DNA from 3 places in the Cytobacillus sp. GQ23 genome. Region 3 is predicted to be linked to each of the others. Evidence: riboswitches for the same ligand, from Rfam matches in the RefSeq annotation. Region 3 holds a riboswitch; each other region holds the start of a gene.
The links. Region 3 has a riboswitch for thiamine pyrophosphate ahead of AC6CHU_RS13805 (YkoF family thiamine/hydroxymethylpyrimidine-binding protein). Riboswitches for the same ligand answer to the same signal wherever they lie in the genome.
Positions count from the first base shown of each region.

Region 1: another riboswitch for thiamine pyrophosphate. It lies ahead of thiT (energy-coupled thiamine transporter ThiT); the one in region 3 lies ahead of AC6CHU_RS13805 (YkoF family thiamine/hydroxymethylpyrimidine-binding protein).
Region 2: another riboswitch for thiamine pyrophosphate. It lies ahead of AC6CHU_RS12980 (ABC transporter substrate-binding protein); the one in region 3 lies ahead of AC6CHU_RS13805 (YkoF family thiamine/hydroxymethylpyrimidine-binding protein).

Region 1 is NZ_JCAXER010000024.1:69,901-74,198, reverse strand. Features, by position in the region: gene AC6CHU_RS19245 (AAA family ATPase) at 1-305, opposite strand, end outside; gene AC6CHU_RS19240 (MATE family efflux transporter) at 595-1,935, shown strand; TPP riboswitch at 1,988-2,090, shown strand; gene thiT (energy-coupled thiamine transporter ThiT) at 2,156-2,755, shown strand; gene AC6CHU_RS19230 (nucleotidyltransferase domain-containing protein) at 2,935-3,309, shown strand; gene AC6CHU_RS19225 (nucleotidyltransferase) at 3,306-3,647, shown strand; gene AC6CHU_RS19220 (hypothetical protein) at 3,769-4,038, shown strand; gene AC6CHU_RS19215 (hypothetical protein) at 4,161-4,298, shown strand, end outside.
Region 2 is NZ_JCAXER010000014.1:20,552-24,849, forward strand. Features, by position in the region: gene tatA (twin-arginine translocase TatA/TatE family subunit) at 1-79, opposite strand, end outside; gene AC6CHU_RS12970 (NAD-dependent deacylase) at 190-912, opposite strand; gene AC6CHU_RS12975 (YkvA family protein) at 1,061-1,474, shown strand; TPP riboswitch at 1,552-1,660, shown strand; gene AC6CHU_RS12980 (ABC transporter substrate-binding protein) at 1,771-2,769, shown strand; gene AC6CHU_RS12985 (thiamine-binding protein) at 2,784-3,077, shown strand; gene AC6CHU_RS12990 (ABC transporter permease) at 3,074-3,841, shown strand; gene AC6CHU_RS12995 (ABC transporter ATP-binding protein) at 3,838-4,298, shown strand, end outside.
Region 3 is NZ_JCAXER010000015.1:39,208-43,505, reverse strand. Features, by position in the region: gene AC6CHU_RS13815 (coproporphyrinogen III oxidase) at 1-6, opposite strand, end outside; gene AC6CHU_RS13810 (Cof-type HAD-IIB family hydrolase) at 235-1,101, opposite strand; TPP riboswitch at 1,331-1,432, shown strand; gene AC6CHU_RS13805 (YkoF family thiamine/hydroxymethylpyrimidine-binding protein) at 1,704-2,309, shown strand; gene AC6CHU_RS13800 (ECF transporter S component) at 2,311-2,907, shown strand; gene AC6CHU_RS13795 (ABC transporter ATP-binding protein) at 2,891-4,298, shown strand, end outside.

The DNA.
Region 1 (4,298 bases), on a different contig from region 3:
CCTGTGGCTGCGAATGTATATTGAATATTATAGGTTTCTACTAATTTATCAACCATATCACTGTTGGGAGGCACATGAGAGATGTACTCGCCATCAGGAGCTGTGATCAGCAGTTTCCCATTTTTATATTCCTGTACTGTAACAATCTTTCCATCCTGGGAGGCAATAATTTTTTCCACAGAAGAAAACGGGACTGTCACATCCTTATTTCCTGCTTGTACGGTCCAAATAACCGCCGCCAAAATCACCGTGACTACCAATGCAATAGTTATAATCGTCGAAGGCTTCTTTAAAAGTGATTTCAACCAATTCCCTCCTCATTGAACATACCTACATTATAAGAAATTAAAATTGTTAATAAAAGGGTTTAACTCTTTTTAAACATTGTAAATTATGGAAAAATAATATCCTTTATTAGAAAGTGTGCTACAACAGCGTTCAAAGGGTTAATAAATGTGAAAGATATGTGACAGGGGGGAAGTCTAGTACAAACCATTTTATTGGAAACTGAATGTGAAATAGTGAATAATAAAAGCGGATAAGCGATTTCTGTTGATAAAAATATTGAAATATATAGGGGAAAAAGGTGTTAAAATGGCTCAGCAGGACTTTACAAAAGGAAATATTTTTAAACAGCTCTTGTTGTTCTCAACTCCCATAATGCTCACTAATCTCCTGCAGGTTTCCTATCAATTTATTGATAGTCTGTGGGTTGGGAATCTGCTGGGAGCTGATGCATTGGGGGCTGTTGCAATTTCAGGCACTGTAATCTTTACAGTACTTTCATTTATCATTGGAATAAACAATGCGGCATTAACGATTCTATCCCAGCAAAAAGGCGGAGATCAGGCAGAGGGGCTTAAGCGTTATTTAAATGCCTTTACCGTCATACAGACCATTTTGTCGGTTGTTCTTGGAATAGCCGGATTCCTGCTTGCGGAAAGAATTCTGGCCTTCATGGGCACACCTGCCGTAATGGCCGGAGAGGCTGCATCGTATTTGCAGATTAACTTCATTGGTATTTTGTTTTTATTCGGGTATAACTTTATAGGAACTGTACTAAGAGCACTCGGAGACAGCAAAAGCCCCCTGTACTTTGTGCTGATAGCTGTCGTGTTAAATGCAATTCTCGATCCTCTTTTTATATCAGTATTTCAGCTTGGCATTGATGGGGCCGCCTATGCAACCATCCTTTCACAGGGAGTCGCCTTTATGATCGGCATGATATTCATACTCCGCAAAAAGCTGGCGCCTTTTACAATTCCATCTTGGCCTTACAAAGAGGAGGCCGTGCTGATCTTCAAGCTTGGCATTCCTTCAGGACTCCAAATGACTGTCATATCGGCTGGCGTTATGGCTATTATGTCTGTCGTTACTTCTTTTGGGAGTGACGTCGTTGCAGGGTTTGGTGCAGCACAGCGGATCGACAGTATCATAATGCTTCCTGCCATGGCATTGGGGACTGCAGTCAATAGTATGGCTGGTCAAAATATAGGAGGAAATCGATGGGAACGGGTACATCAAATAGCGTTGTACGGAGTCCTCTACAATCTTGCCATCATGTTTATCATTGCTTTGGGGACGTTCCTATTTGCAGAGTATGGGGTGCACCTGTTTATACAGGATAAAGAATCAGTACACTATGGCACTGAATATTTGAAAATCATTGCTTTTTTCTATCCTCTCCTGGGCATTAATTTTGTATTGAATGGTGTGGTAAGAGCCTCAGGCGCCATGTTTCAAGTTCTTATCCTCAATATCATTTCATTCTGGATCCTCCGATATCCTTTAACTTATCTATTTTCAAAGTATATAGGGGATAAGGGAATTGCAGCAGGAATGGGGATCAGTTTTGGCATTAGCAGTGTTATTGCCTTTATGTATTATCGAAAAGGCAAGTGGGATAAACAAAATATTTTTGGAGAGGAGGAGTAATTTCTTTTCACCATTAATTCTTTCATATATACTAAAAGCGAATAATTCAATAACGTGCCACAAGGGGAGCATATCGCTGAGAGTGAACAGCCCGCTGTTCTGACCCTTTGAACCTGTTAGTTAATGCTAGCGCAGGAATGTGGAATAAAAGGCAGTTGCACTATTCTGTCTGCTTATTCTCCCTTGGGGTATCGTCTCGAGACTAAAGGGGGATTTTTTTATGAAGAAATTAAGCTTAATCGCAATGATAGAGGCTTCATTTTTTGCAGCATTCGCTATCATTCTTGATCTTCTGCCATCCATCAAGCTGTCGCCATCCATTTCTATATCTGTGGCGATGATTCCGATTTTTATTCTGGCCTTTAGAAGAGGATTTAAAGTCAGCTTTATTGCAGGACTCTTATGGGGGATACTGCAGATCGCCATGGGAGATGCCTGGATTGCCACTCCGCTTCAGGCATTTATTGAGTATTTTGTTGCATTTGCTTGTATCGGTTTTGCCGGCTTGTTTTATCGTGTTATTCAAAATCAGCTGCGCACCGGCAGCAGGAAGAAAGCGCTTGGCTGGGTAGTCGTGGCAGTATTTATCGGAAGCTTCGCCCGGTATTTCTGGCATTTTATAGCAGGTGTTCTTTTCTTCGGAAGCTATGCGCCAAAAGGGATGTCGCCGGTTCTTTTTTCCTTCCTGGCTAACGGGGCTACCATGCTTGGAGCGGCCATTCTCTGCTCAATCGCGGCCGTGTTCATTATTTCGTCGGCACCAAGATTAATTATTCAAAAATCGGATGAAGGCCTTCAATCTCACAAAAGTGCCTCCTGATAACTCCTTTGATATATTTCCACGAATTCGATAAGAGCTTTATTCAGCAGACTAATTTACATAGTGATTGGTCTGCTTTTTTATTGTCAAATGGATTAAACTTTCCAATTCAAGATATTTGGAAAATTCATGTAATATTATAGTTTGTGAGTGAGATTCTTTATAAGGGAGTAAATAAAATGAAAAAAAGACCTGAACCAATAGAAGCTGCCGTCCAATTTGTTGAAAGACATTTTCCAAATTGTCAGGGAGCTTTATTGGCTGGGAGTGTTGTTCGTGGACAAGCAACTGAAACATCTGATTTAGATCTTGTCATTTTTGATGATAATTTAGTTTCTTCTTATCGTGAATCGGTCATTGAGTTTGGCTGGAATATTGAACTATTTGTACATAATTTAACGTCTTATCGTTTCTTTTTTGAAAGTGATTGTAAAGAAGCAAAACCTTCTATGCCAAGAATGGTTAGTGAAGGGAAGATACTAAAAGATACAGGTCTTATAGCAGGCATAAAGAAAGAAGCGAAAGAACTGCTGGAACAAGGACCAAAAGCATGATCAAAAAAACCATCGATTTGAAGAGATATTTCATCACAGATGCACTAGATGATTTAATCGGATGCCAAAACAGAGGAGAAGGAATTTTTATTGCAAGTAAACTCGGGGAGTTAGTGGGTGAGTTCATACTTCGCAGTAATCGTAAATGGATTGGATCATCTAAATGGCTTGTTCGTTCATTAGTTCACCACGACAAAGAACTTGCAGACGAATTCGTTGAAGCATTTGATTCGTTTTATAAAACAAATAACATTGAAAAGATAGTTATCCTGATTGATAAAGTGCTTGAACCCTTTGGCGGGAGGCTATTTGAAGGGTTTACTTTAGGTAAAAAGTAAATCTGATTACTATGCTGCAGAATATAATTATAATTAAATGATATTTCCAAAGTTTTTTTGATATATTAGGAAATTGCTTCTGAATAATGGGTATATTACTCAAAAAAGGGGAGTGAAGACCTTGTCCAATACTTTGCAGGGAAATATCATAACTGGCGTATTTGATGCGGAAACCAGTGCTTTTGAGATTCAAAAAGTAAAAAGCTTCAATACCCAGTCGGTCCTCAACAAACATCAATGTGAAACTCTGTATAATTATCTTACCCTTCATGAAGAAGATGAGGGAGGGCAAATAATTACACTTTACGATCAAATGCCGCTTATGCTGACCCGTCAGGAAATTTGCAGTCTAAAGGAAGATTTGGAGAACATTAAAAACCTATATCAGTAGAAAAACGCTCTGCAGCCTATGCAGGGCGTTTTTTATTGAAAAATAATTTTGACAAATTCGTGACAAAAAGTTTGACAAATTTGTGAACATAGTTAGAATATTAAATAAAAGGGGATGAAAATATGACAATTCAACAGCAGCGCGTTTTGCATTTTTTCCGAAATAGTACAGCAGCAGGTATTGTAATAGGATTTATTGTTTTTATTTCAAGCTTTTTTGTAAGCGGTATCACTGGTGAGTATGTATTATCCATCGGTTTA
Region 2 (4,298 bases), on a different contig from region 3:
GAAGTTTTTTAGGCCCAAAAATAATAAGAGCCAGAACGAGGATGAGAATTAAGCCTGGAATTCCGATGTTTGATAACATGCTGAACACTCCTTATATATCATATCGCTTGAAGCGGTAGTAATCATGTTCACTGTCTATTATAGGGGACTTGCTCAAAAAATCATAGTACGAGACTTATTATAAGATACTCATTCTCCCGCTGTTAAAAGGCCATCTAGTTCTTCGAGTACGTCACCAATTTTGCGGTCATGGATTACTTCATCTGCATAAAAGTCAAAATCAGTGGGTTCCATATTAATTATCACCAGTTTTGCTCCGTTTTGTTTCGCTATCAGCGGAAACTGATTTGCCGGGGTCACAGTCAAGGATGATCCCAGTACAATAAATAGTTCTGCCTTGTCTGATTCATCTGCCGCAAAATCTAATGCCTGCTCCGGCAGCATTTCTCCAAACAGAACTACTGAAGGACGAAGCATTCCCCCGCAATTACATTGAGTATGCCCATGCAAATAACCCTCGCTTGGGAACACTTCTTTACATTCCTGGCAGTGGAGTGTCTGCAGATTACCATGAAGCTCTGATACATTTTTACTGCCAGCAAGCCGATGAAATCCATCAACGTTTTGAGTTATAATACTCTTTATCATGCCTCTCTTTTCCCAATCAGCAAGAATATAATGGCCTTTATGAGGATTACACTCTTTCAGTCCGATTACCCTGTGCCGATAAAAATCTATAAATTCATTCACATTTTGATTTAATGCTTCCGTACTGGCAATTTTTCCAGGATCTTTCCCGTTCCATAATCCATTGTTGGCTGACCTGAAATCAGGCAGCCCGCTTTCCGTTGACATCCCTGCTCCAGTTAGTATTACTGTATATTTTGATTCCTTCAGCCATTTTTCAATCATAAATACCAGCTCCCACTAAATATATTGATACAGCTTAATGCTTATTTCCATTTTTTTCTTCAGGTTAAATGTTTATGTCATGTCACGTATGCGGTAAATAATAGAATTATAACTGTTTACCCGAATTATCAATATAGGAGTGATGGCTATGCCTGAAATAGAAACGAAAGACTATAAGGATGGCTATAAAAAATTTTCTTCCAGGGCAAAACGCTACGCAGAGGATCCCGAAAAAACGAAAGGACTGCTAAAAAAGGCGACACTTAAAGCAGATAAAAACAAATCCTCATTAAATGATATATGGGAAAAGTTTCAGCTGCTTATTGATTTAGTCAGGGCATGGTCAAAAGGTGATTACCGGCATATCTCCAAAAAATCAATTATCTTTATTATTGCTTCCATTCTATACTTTGTTTCCCCTATCGACCTGGTTCCAGACTTTTTAATTGGAATGGGGATTTTGGATGACGCAGCAGTACTGGGCTTTGCCGTCAGTCAAATATCAGGGGAGCTTGAGAAATTCAAAACCTGGAAAGACAGCAGGACAATTGAAATGAAATAAATTTCAAATGCTGTCCTTTTTTATATTGTCTGCTATAATAATGATGGAAAGTATTCATGTCTGTTAAAATTATATAGCAAGAAATGTAGGGGAACCGGTGTGCCGGTTGAGACTTCATCCTTAAGATGCTGACCCTTTGAACCTGATCTGGCTAATACCGGCGTAGGGAACATATTCTTAAACATCATAAATGTTTTTTTATATGCGTCCCGGTATTATGCCGGGGCGTTTTTTAATTTTCAGGGCAGACTAATACCCACTTTCCTTACTACATAAAAGCTTTTGGAGGTTTCATTATGAAAAAATGTATAGCTGCTATTTCTGCGCTTCTTCTGCTGCTTACCGGATGTGCCGGCAGCGGCCAGACTGGAAAAGAAGATGCAGGCAGCAAACAAGAATTGAAAAAGGTTACTGTCGTTCTGGATTGGACACCCAATACCAATCATACCGGCTTATACGCCGCAAAGGAAAAAGGCTATTTTAAAGAAGAAGGACTTGATGTCGAAATCATCATGCCAGGTGAGGCAGGAGCAGATCAATTGACCGCATCAGGCAAGGCAGATTTCGGTGTCAGCTATCAGGAAAGCATTACGGAAGCGCGGGTACAGGGTGTGCCACTGGTTTCAATAGCTGCTGTCATTCAGCACAATACTTCCGGTTTTGCATCCCCTGCTGAAAAAAATATTAAATCGCCGAAAGATTTTGAAGGAAAAACTTATGGCGGCTGGGGGGCACCTGTAGAAAAATCAGTAATTGACTCTCTAATGAAAAAGGAAAATGCTGATGTCGATAAAGTGTCAATTGTGAACATGGGAGATGCAGACTTTTTTACAGCCGTTAAAAGAGATATAGACTTCGCATGGATTTATTACGGATGGACAGGTGTAGAAGCTGAGCTTCGAGGGGAAAAGATTAATATGGTCTACCTTACAGACTACTCTGATAAACTGGATTACTACACGCCTGTACTGGCAACTAGTGAAAAAATGATTGCAGATGATCCGGAGACTGTCAAAGCATTTGTAAAAGCAGCAGCCAAAGGATATGAATTTGCAATCAACGAACCTGGCGAAGCAGCTGATATTTTGTTAAAGCATGCTCCTGACCTTGACAGTGACTTGGTCAAAAAGAGCCAGGAGTGGCTATCTCCGCGCTATCAGGATGATGCTTCCAGATGGGGAGAACAAAAGCTTGAAGTCTGGGAAAACTATGCACACTGGATGCATGAAAATGGTCTTTTAGAAAAAGAATTAGATGCCGGCAAAGCATTTACAAATGACTTCCTGCCGGAATAAGGGGAGTTTATAAAATGGCAAACGCACTTGTAAGCATTCAAATCATACCAAAAACAAAAGATGGGGAAAATGTTATACCATATGTTGATGAAGCAATCAGTGTCATTCAGCAATCGGGTGTTAAATACGAAGTTCATCCCCTGGAAACAACGATGGAAGGCGATTTAGAACATTTATTAAAAATCATTGCTGACATGAACAGAAAAATGATTGAAAAAGGAAGCAGCAATGTCATTTCACAGGTTAAGATCCTATATCAGCCTGCTGGAATTCAAATGAGTGATTTAACGGAGAAGTACCGTTCATGATCAGTGCAGTCAGAAAAGGATGGAGGCCGGCAGCGGTTCTCCTTCTTTTATTCATTTTTTGGGAGCTGGCGGTGAATCTGGCAGATGTCCCATCTTGGCTGCTTCCTCCCCCGACAGACATTATTCAGGAGGCGTTTTTAGGCTGGGAGGGCTTCCGCCTGCATCTTCAATCGACAATCCTGCTTTCACTATGGGGATTTGGCATAGGCACTGTCATTGGATTACTAACAGCTGTGATACTGCATTTATTGCCTTTTATTAGGGAGTCTGTTTACCCGCTTCTTATCCTTTCTCAAAATGTGCCAATAATTGTTCTGGCTCCTTTACTGGTTGTATGGTTCGGATTTGGCATACTGCCAAAGCTTATTGTCATTACGCTGGTATGCTTCTTCCCGATTACTGTTGCAGCATTGGATGGTTTTCGGCAAACACCGGGAGAACTCAGGCATTATATGCTGATGGCAGGGGCGAGCAGCGGACAGCTATTTTGGAAGCTGGAGCTCCCCCATTCCCTTCCATCTTTATTTTCAGGCCTAAAAATCTCTGCAACCTATAGTGTGATGGGTGCTGTCATATCTGAATGGCTTGGAGCTAAAGCCGGAATAGGGGTTTATATGACCCTAGCCTCTTCCTCATTTCGGACAGACCGTGTTTTTGTAGCCATTTTTGCGATTATGCTGTTAAGTTTGCTCCTTTTTGGAGCCATTTTACTGGCTGAACGTTTGCTTATTAAATGGAAGTCCCAGGAGAGTGGCAGGAAATGATACAATTATCGGTTAATTCTATATCGAAAAGTTTTGATTCCAATCAAGTATTAAACAATTTAAGCTTTCAAGTAAATGAAGGTGAATTTGTTTCGATTCTTGGTCCATCCGGCAGCGGAAAAAGCACTATATTCAACCTGATTGGCGGTATGCTCCTGCCAGATGAAGGTTCCATTAAGCTTGGGAATACAGAAATCAGCGGAAAACGCGGTTCAATTAGCTATATGCCCCAGACACCTTCCCTGATGCCATGGAGAACCATCCTCCAGAATGTTAAGCTTGGCCAGGAAATTATGGGAAAAGCCGATCCGGAAACGGCCAGAAACATGCTTCAAAAAGCAGGACTCGGCGACTATGAAAATGCATATCCTCATGAATTGTCGGGAGGAATGAAACAAAGGGCTGCCTTTATCCGGGCATTATTGAGCCCGCAGCCGATCATATTGCTGGATGAACC
Region 3 (4,298 bases):
GTTCAAATCGATCACCTTTTTTTAAAAATATAATAAATCTGCCGGTGTTTTATCTCAATGACGGCAGCTGCATAGTCTATTTATTCATGTTGGCAAACTCCTTCTAGTGTACATAAATGGGGAAACAAGGTCAATATCAGGAAAGTGAATCCTATAGGTTACTGATATGGTTTCTATACTATCGCTAACTAAAAAAAGAGCCGAATTACTAATCGGGCTCTCATTCATTGAATTTTATTTTAATAGATTCATTTTCTTCAGGAAATCGATTGGATGCTGTTTACGGAAATGTTCTTTAACCATGTAGCTTACGCCGTTCTGATCATTTGATCGCGTCAGCCAGTCCGCTGCTTTTTTTACTTCTGCCGGAGCATTGCCCATTGCCACACCCAATCCTGCTGCTTCAATCATTTCCAGATCATCTTCAGAGTCTCCTATGACGACCATTTGATTTCTGGAAATCCCAAGATGCTCACATAAATAGAGAAGCCCATTCAGTTTTGAGACCCCTGCAGGAACAATGTCCATCCTCAGATCGTTCAGTTTTAAGACTTCTACATTTTCAAACATGCCCCAAATGGCTGTCTTAGCATCCTCAAGGTCTTCCTTATCTTCAAAGTACACTTCGATTTTCGGCGGCGTAACCGGCTCATCTAAAATAGTCTCACTTAAAGAATCCACAAATTGCTGGGAATAAAAAATGGGATCACCCGTTGTAAAAACTGTTTTTGCAAGCATATTGGTATTAAGCTTCGTTTTGTTTGCAAGGGAATATTTTTCGTGCACCAGCCTGATTTGACAGGTAAAGCCTTCAAGCAGGCGCACGATTTCAAACGTTTCATCTTCCTGAATCCTTTTTACAAATATAGGCTTTTCCTGGGAAGCTGCAATATATGCCCCCCTGTGTGTAACCAGCAAAGAATTGGATTTCAATGCTTTAGCCACTTTCTTCGCGGAAGGAAAGCTTCTGGATGTGACAAGTGTTACATAAATTCCCTTTTGCTGCACATATTCAATTGCTTCTTTTGTTGATTTATGAAGTCTTCCATTTGATTGGAGTAGTGTTCCGTCTATGTTTAAAGCAAGCATTCTGTATATCATCCGATTTGCCCCCTATTCTCGGTGTAAAATTGTCCTATTACACTTTTATGAAGGGAGGGACTGGATTAGAACATGACATGGACAATGCAGAAATTTTTTCGTTGATTGCCTGTGTTAGTGAAGGTGTTTAACTGTTTTCATAGATTATTTGAATAAAAGAATTATAAATAGTCATTTACAATTTGGATTCTCCGTATTAAGATGGAGTCATTAAAAACTGCATATCCAAGTTTTGCACTAGGGGAGCTTTTTGGCTGAGAAGAACAATCCGTTCTGACTCTTATTACCCGATCTGGATAATACCAGCGTGGGGAAGTGCAGGTGAACGGCTATCATTTTAGTGTATTGATAACATTCAACTGCATTTCCTATTGGGAATGCAGTTTTTTTATTTTAACCAGGCTGTTTTTGTAAAATTTGTTGTTTTTGGCTCATGTATATTGTCGTTGATTTCCCAGCGAATCGCGGGCAGGCGGTGTGCTTGCACATATGCTCCCGAAGGAGCCTTGCACCTGTCGATACTATCAACACAGTAAGTAATTCAAAAAACAGCAGCAAACCTTACGAAAAAAACTTTTCATTAATACTAGGAGGATGGCAAAATGCAGGAAAATTTTTTATGTGGAACCAGTGAAATTACAGGGTGCAGATTTTCAATTTATCCCATGACTGACAGGTTTGCGGATATTATTTTATCAGCTTTAAAAGAAGTGGATACGAGCAAGGTTTGGATGGAAACAGATGATGTTAGCACCTGTGTGCGAGGCAGGTCCATTCATGTTTTCGATGTGGTTAAAGCTATTTATCTTCAAGCTGTTAAGCATGGTGACCATGTAGTATTTAACGGAACTTTTTCAAATGGATGTCCTGGTGATACTGCAGGAGATGCTTATCTTGCTGAGAATGAGGAATTGGCAAATGAAGAATCAGCAGCAGGTATCAGCCAGGAAGTTGCGGTCCAGTTCGCCCTTTATCCGATGGGGATTCCTGAATACATGAATGTCATTATGGATCAGGTCGAGCTTGCAATGAATCAGGGAACTTTTACAAAAGGGGTGCATTATGCTTCAAGATTAGACGGGGATGCACACTCTGTTTTTAAAACTCTGGAGGACGCTTTTGAAAACTGTAAGAAAAGCAATTCCACCCATATTGTTATGACGGTGAATATGTCTGCCAATAGCCCATCCAAAAAGGGGGCTGAATAATATGCTTGAAAAGTGGAAGCTTCGTGAAGTCATTGTCCTGTCTGTACTCGCTGTCGTGTTTGCAGTTGTATACCTGATATTCATGCAATTTGGCAATGTGCTATATGCAATGTTCGGCTTAATTGGATATGATTTTATTTTTGGCATTTGGTTTATTGTTTCAATTCTCGCAGCGTACATAATCAGAAAACCCGGGGCAGCTTTCTTATCGGAAACCATCGCTGCAGCCATTGAAGTCATGATCGGCAATGCTGTCGGTCCCCGCCTGATTCTGTCGGGCATGATTCAGGGGATTGGAGCGGAAGCTGTTTTTGCGGCCACGAAATGGAATAATTACCGGACATGGGTCTTAATTGCTGCCGGCATGGGCTCTTCTGTTACAAGCTTTATTTGGGGCTATTTCATTTCCGGCTATGCGGCCCTCTCACCCGGTTATGTAATGGCGATGTTTTGTGTAAGGATGGTCAGCGGTGCTTTACTGGCAGGCTTGATGGGCAAATGGCTGAGCGAAAGCCTTGCAAAGACCGGAGCATTAAACAGCTTTCCTATTGGCAAAGAGCTGAAAAGGGGAAAACCGGAAAATGGCATTACAGCATAAACAGAACATATTAAAAACAGAGCAGCTTACATTCAGGTATGAAGATGTGAAAAAGCCCATTTTTAAAAATATGCAATTCAGCCTTAATGCAGGGGAAGCAGTTCTATTATTGGGACCCAGCGGCTCGGGAAAAAGCACACTTGCTTTCTGCTTAAATAAATTGTATCCCGAGGCCGCAGATGGCGAATTGGACGGGATCATTTCATTCAAAGGAAAGAGGCTGGAGGAATTCGGCCCTGGTGAAATTAATCAGCACATTGGAATTGTGTTTCAGGACCCTGAAAGCCAATTTTGCATGACCACAGTCGAGGATGAGCTGGCATTTGGACTTGAGAATTTGAAAACGCCGCATGAAGAAATCGGGAATAAGATTGATGAAGCATTGGAGCTTGTTCATCTTTTGCCATATAAATATGCCCCAATTCACACCCTTTCCGGGGGCCAGAAGCAAAAGCTTGCACTGGCATGTGTATTGTCATTGAAACCGGATCTCCTGATTTTAGACGAACCGACAGCAAACCTGGATCCGGCTTCAAGCTATGAACTTACCCGCATCATTAAAGAGCTTAAAGAGAAGAGATCATTCTCCCTTCTAATAATCGAACACAGGCTGGATGATTGGATTGATTTGACCGACCGCTGCGCAGTCCTAAACAGAGAAGGCGAACTATTATTTAATGGAAGCACTGAAGAATGCTTTAATCAATATGCAGAAGAATTTCTGCTTGAGGGCATCTGGCTGCCAAGTTCGGTAAAAGCAGGCCTTTCAGGGAAAAAAGCAGGTATTTATAAAGGGGAAAAACTTCCGTTGACTGATGAGAAATTAATCGCCGGATTTGAGAATCCCATTGGTGCACTTCAGGTTTTAGATAACAGGAAGAAAAATCACCAAGCTCCTGAAGAACAAATTATTCTATCCGCAGAGAATCTATCCTTTTATAAAGCTGGGAAAGATTTGCTAAAAGATATTAGTTTTTCTGTTAAAAAAGGTGAATTTGTGGCCATTGCCGGCTCAAATGGATCAGGAAAAACAACGCTTTCAAGACTCTTGGCTGGACTTTATACTCCTTCCAAAGGCAATATTCTCTTTTATGACAGTCCCCTTTCCCAGTGGAAGGAGCAGGAGCTAAGACAGAAATTAGGTTATGTTTTTCAAAACCCCGAACACCAATTTATTGCTGATTCTGTCTATGATGAAATTGCATTCAGTTTAAAAATACAGCAGATTCCTGATGGTGATATTAAAGAATCAGTTCAGGCTGCACTGCTTCAAGTGGACTTGCTGCGGTGCGCTGACATGCATCCCTTTTCCTTAAGCCAGGGGCAAAAACGGCGGCTTAGTGTTGCATCGATGCTTGTGTATAACCAGGATCTTCTCCTCCTCGATGAGC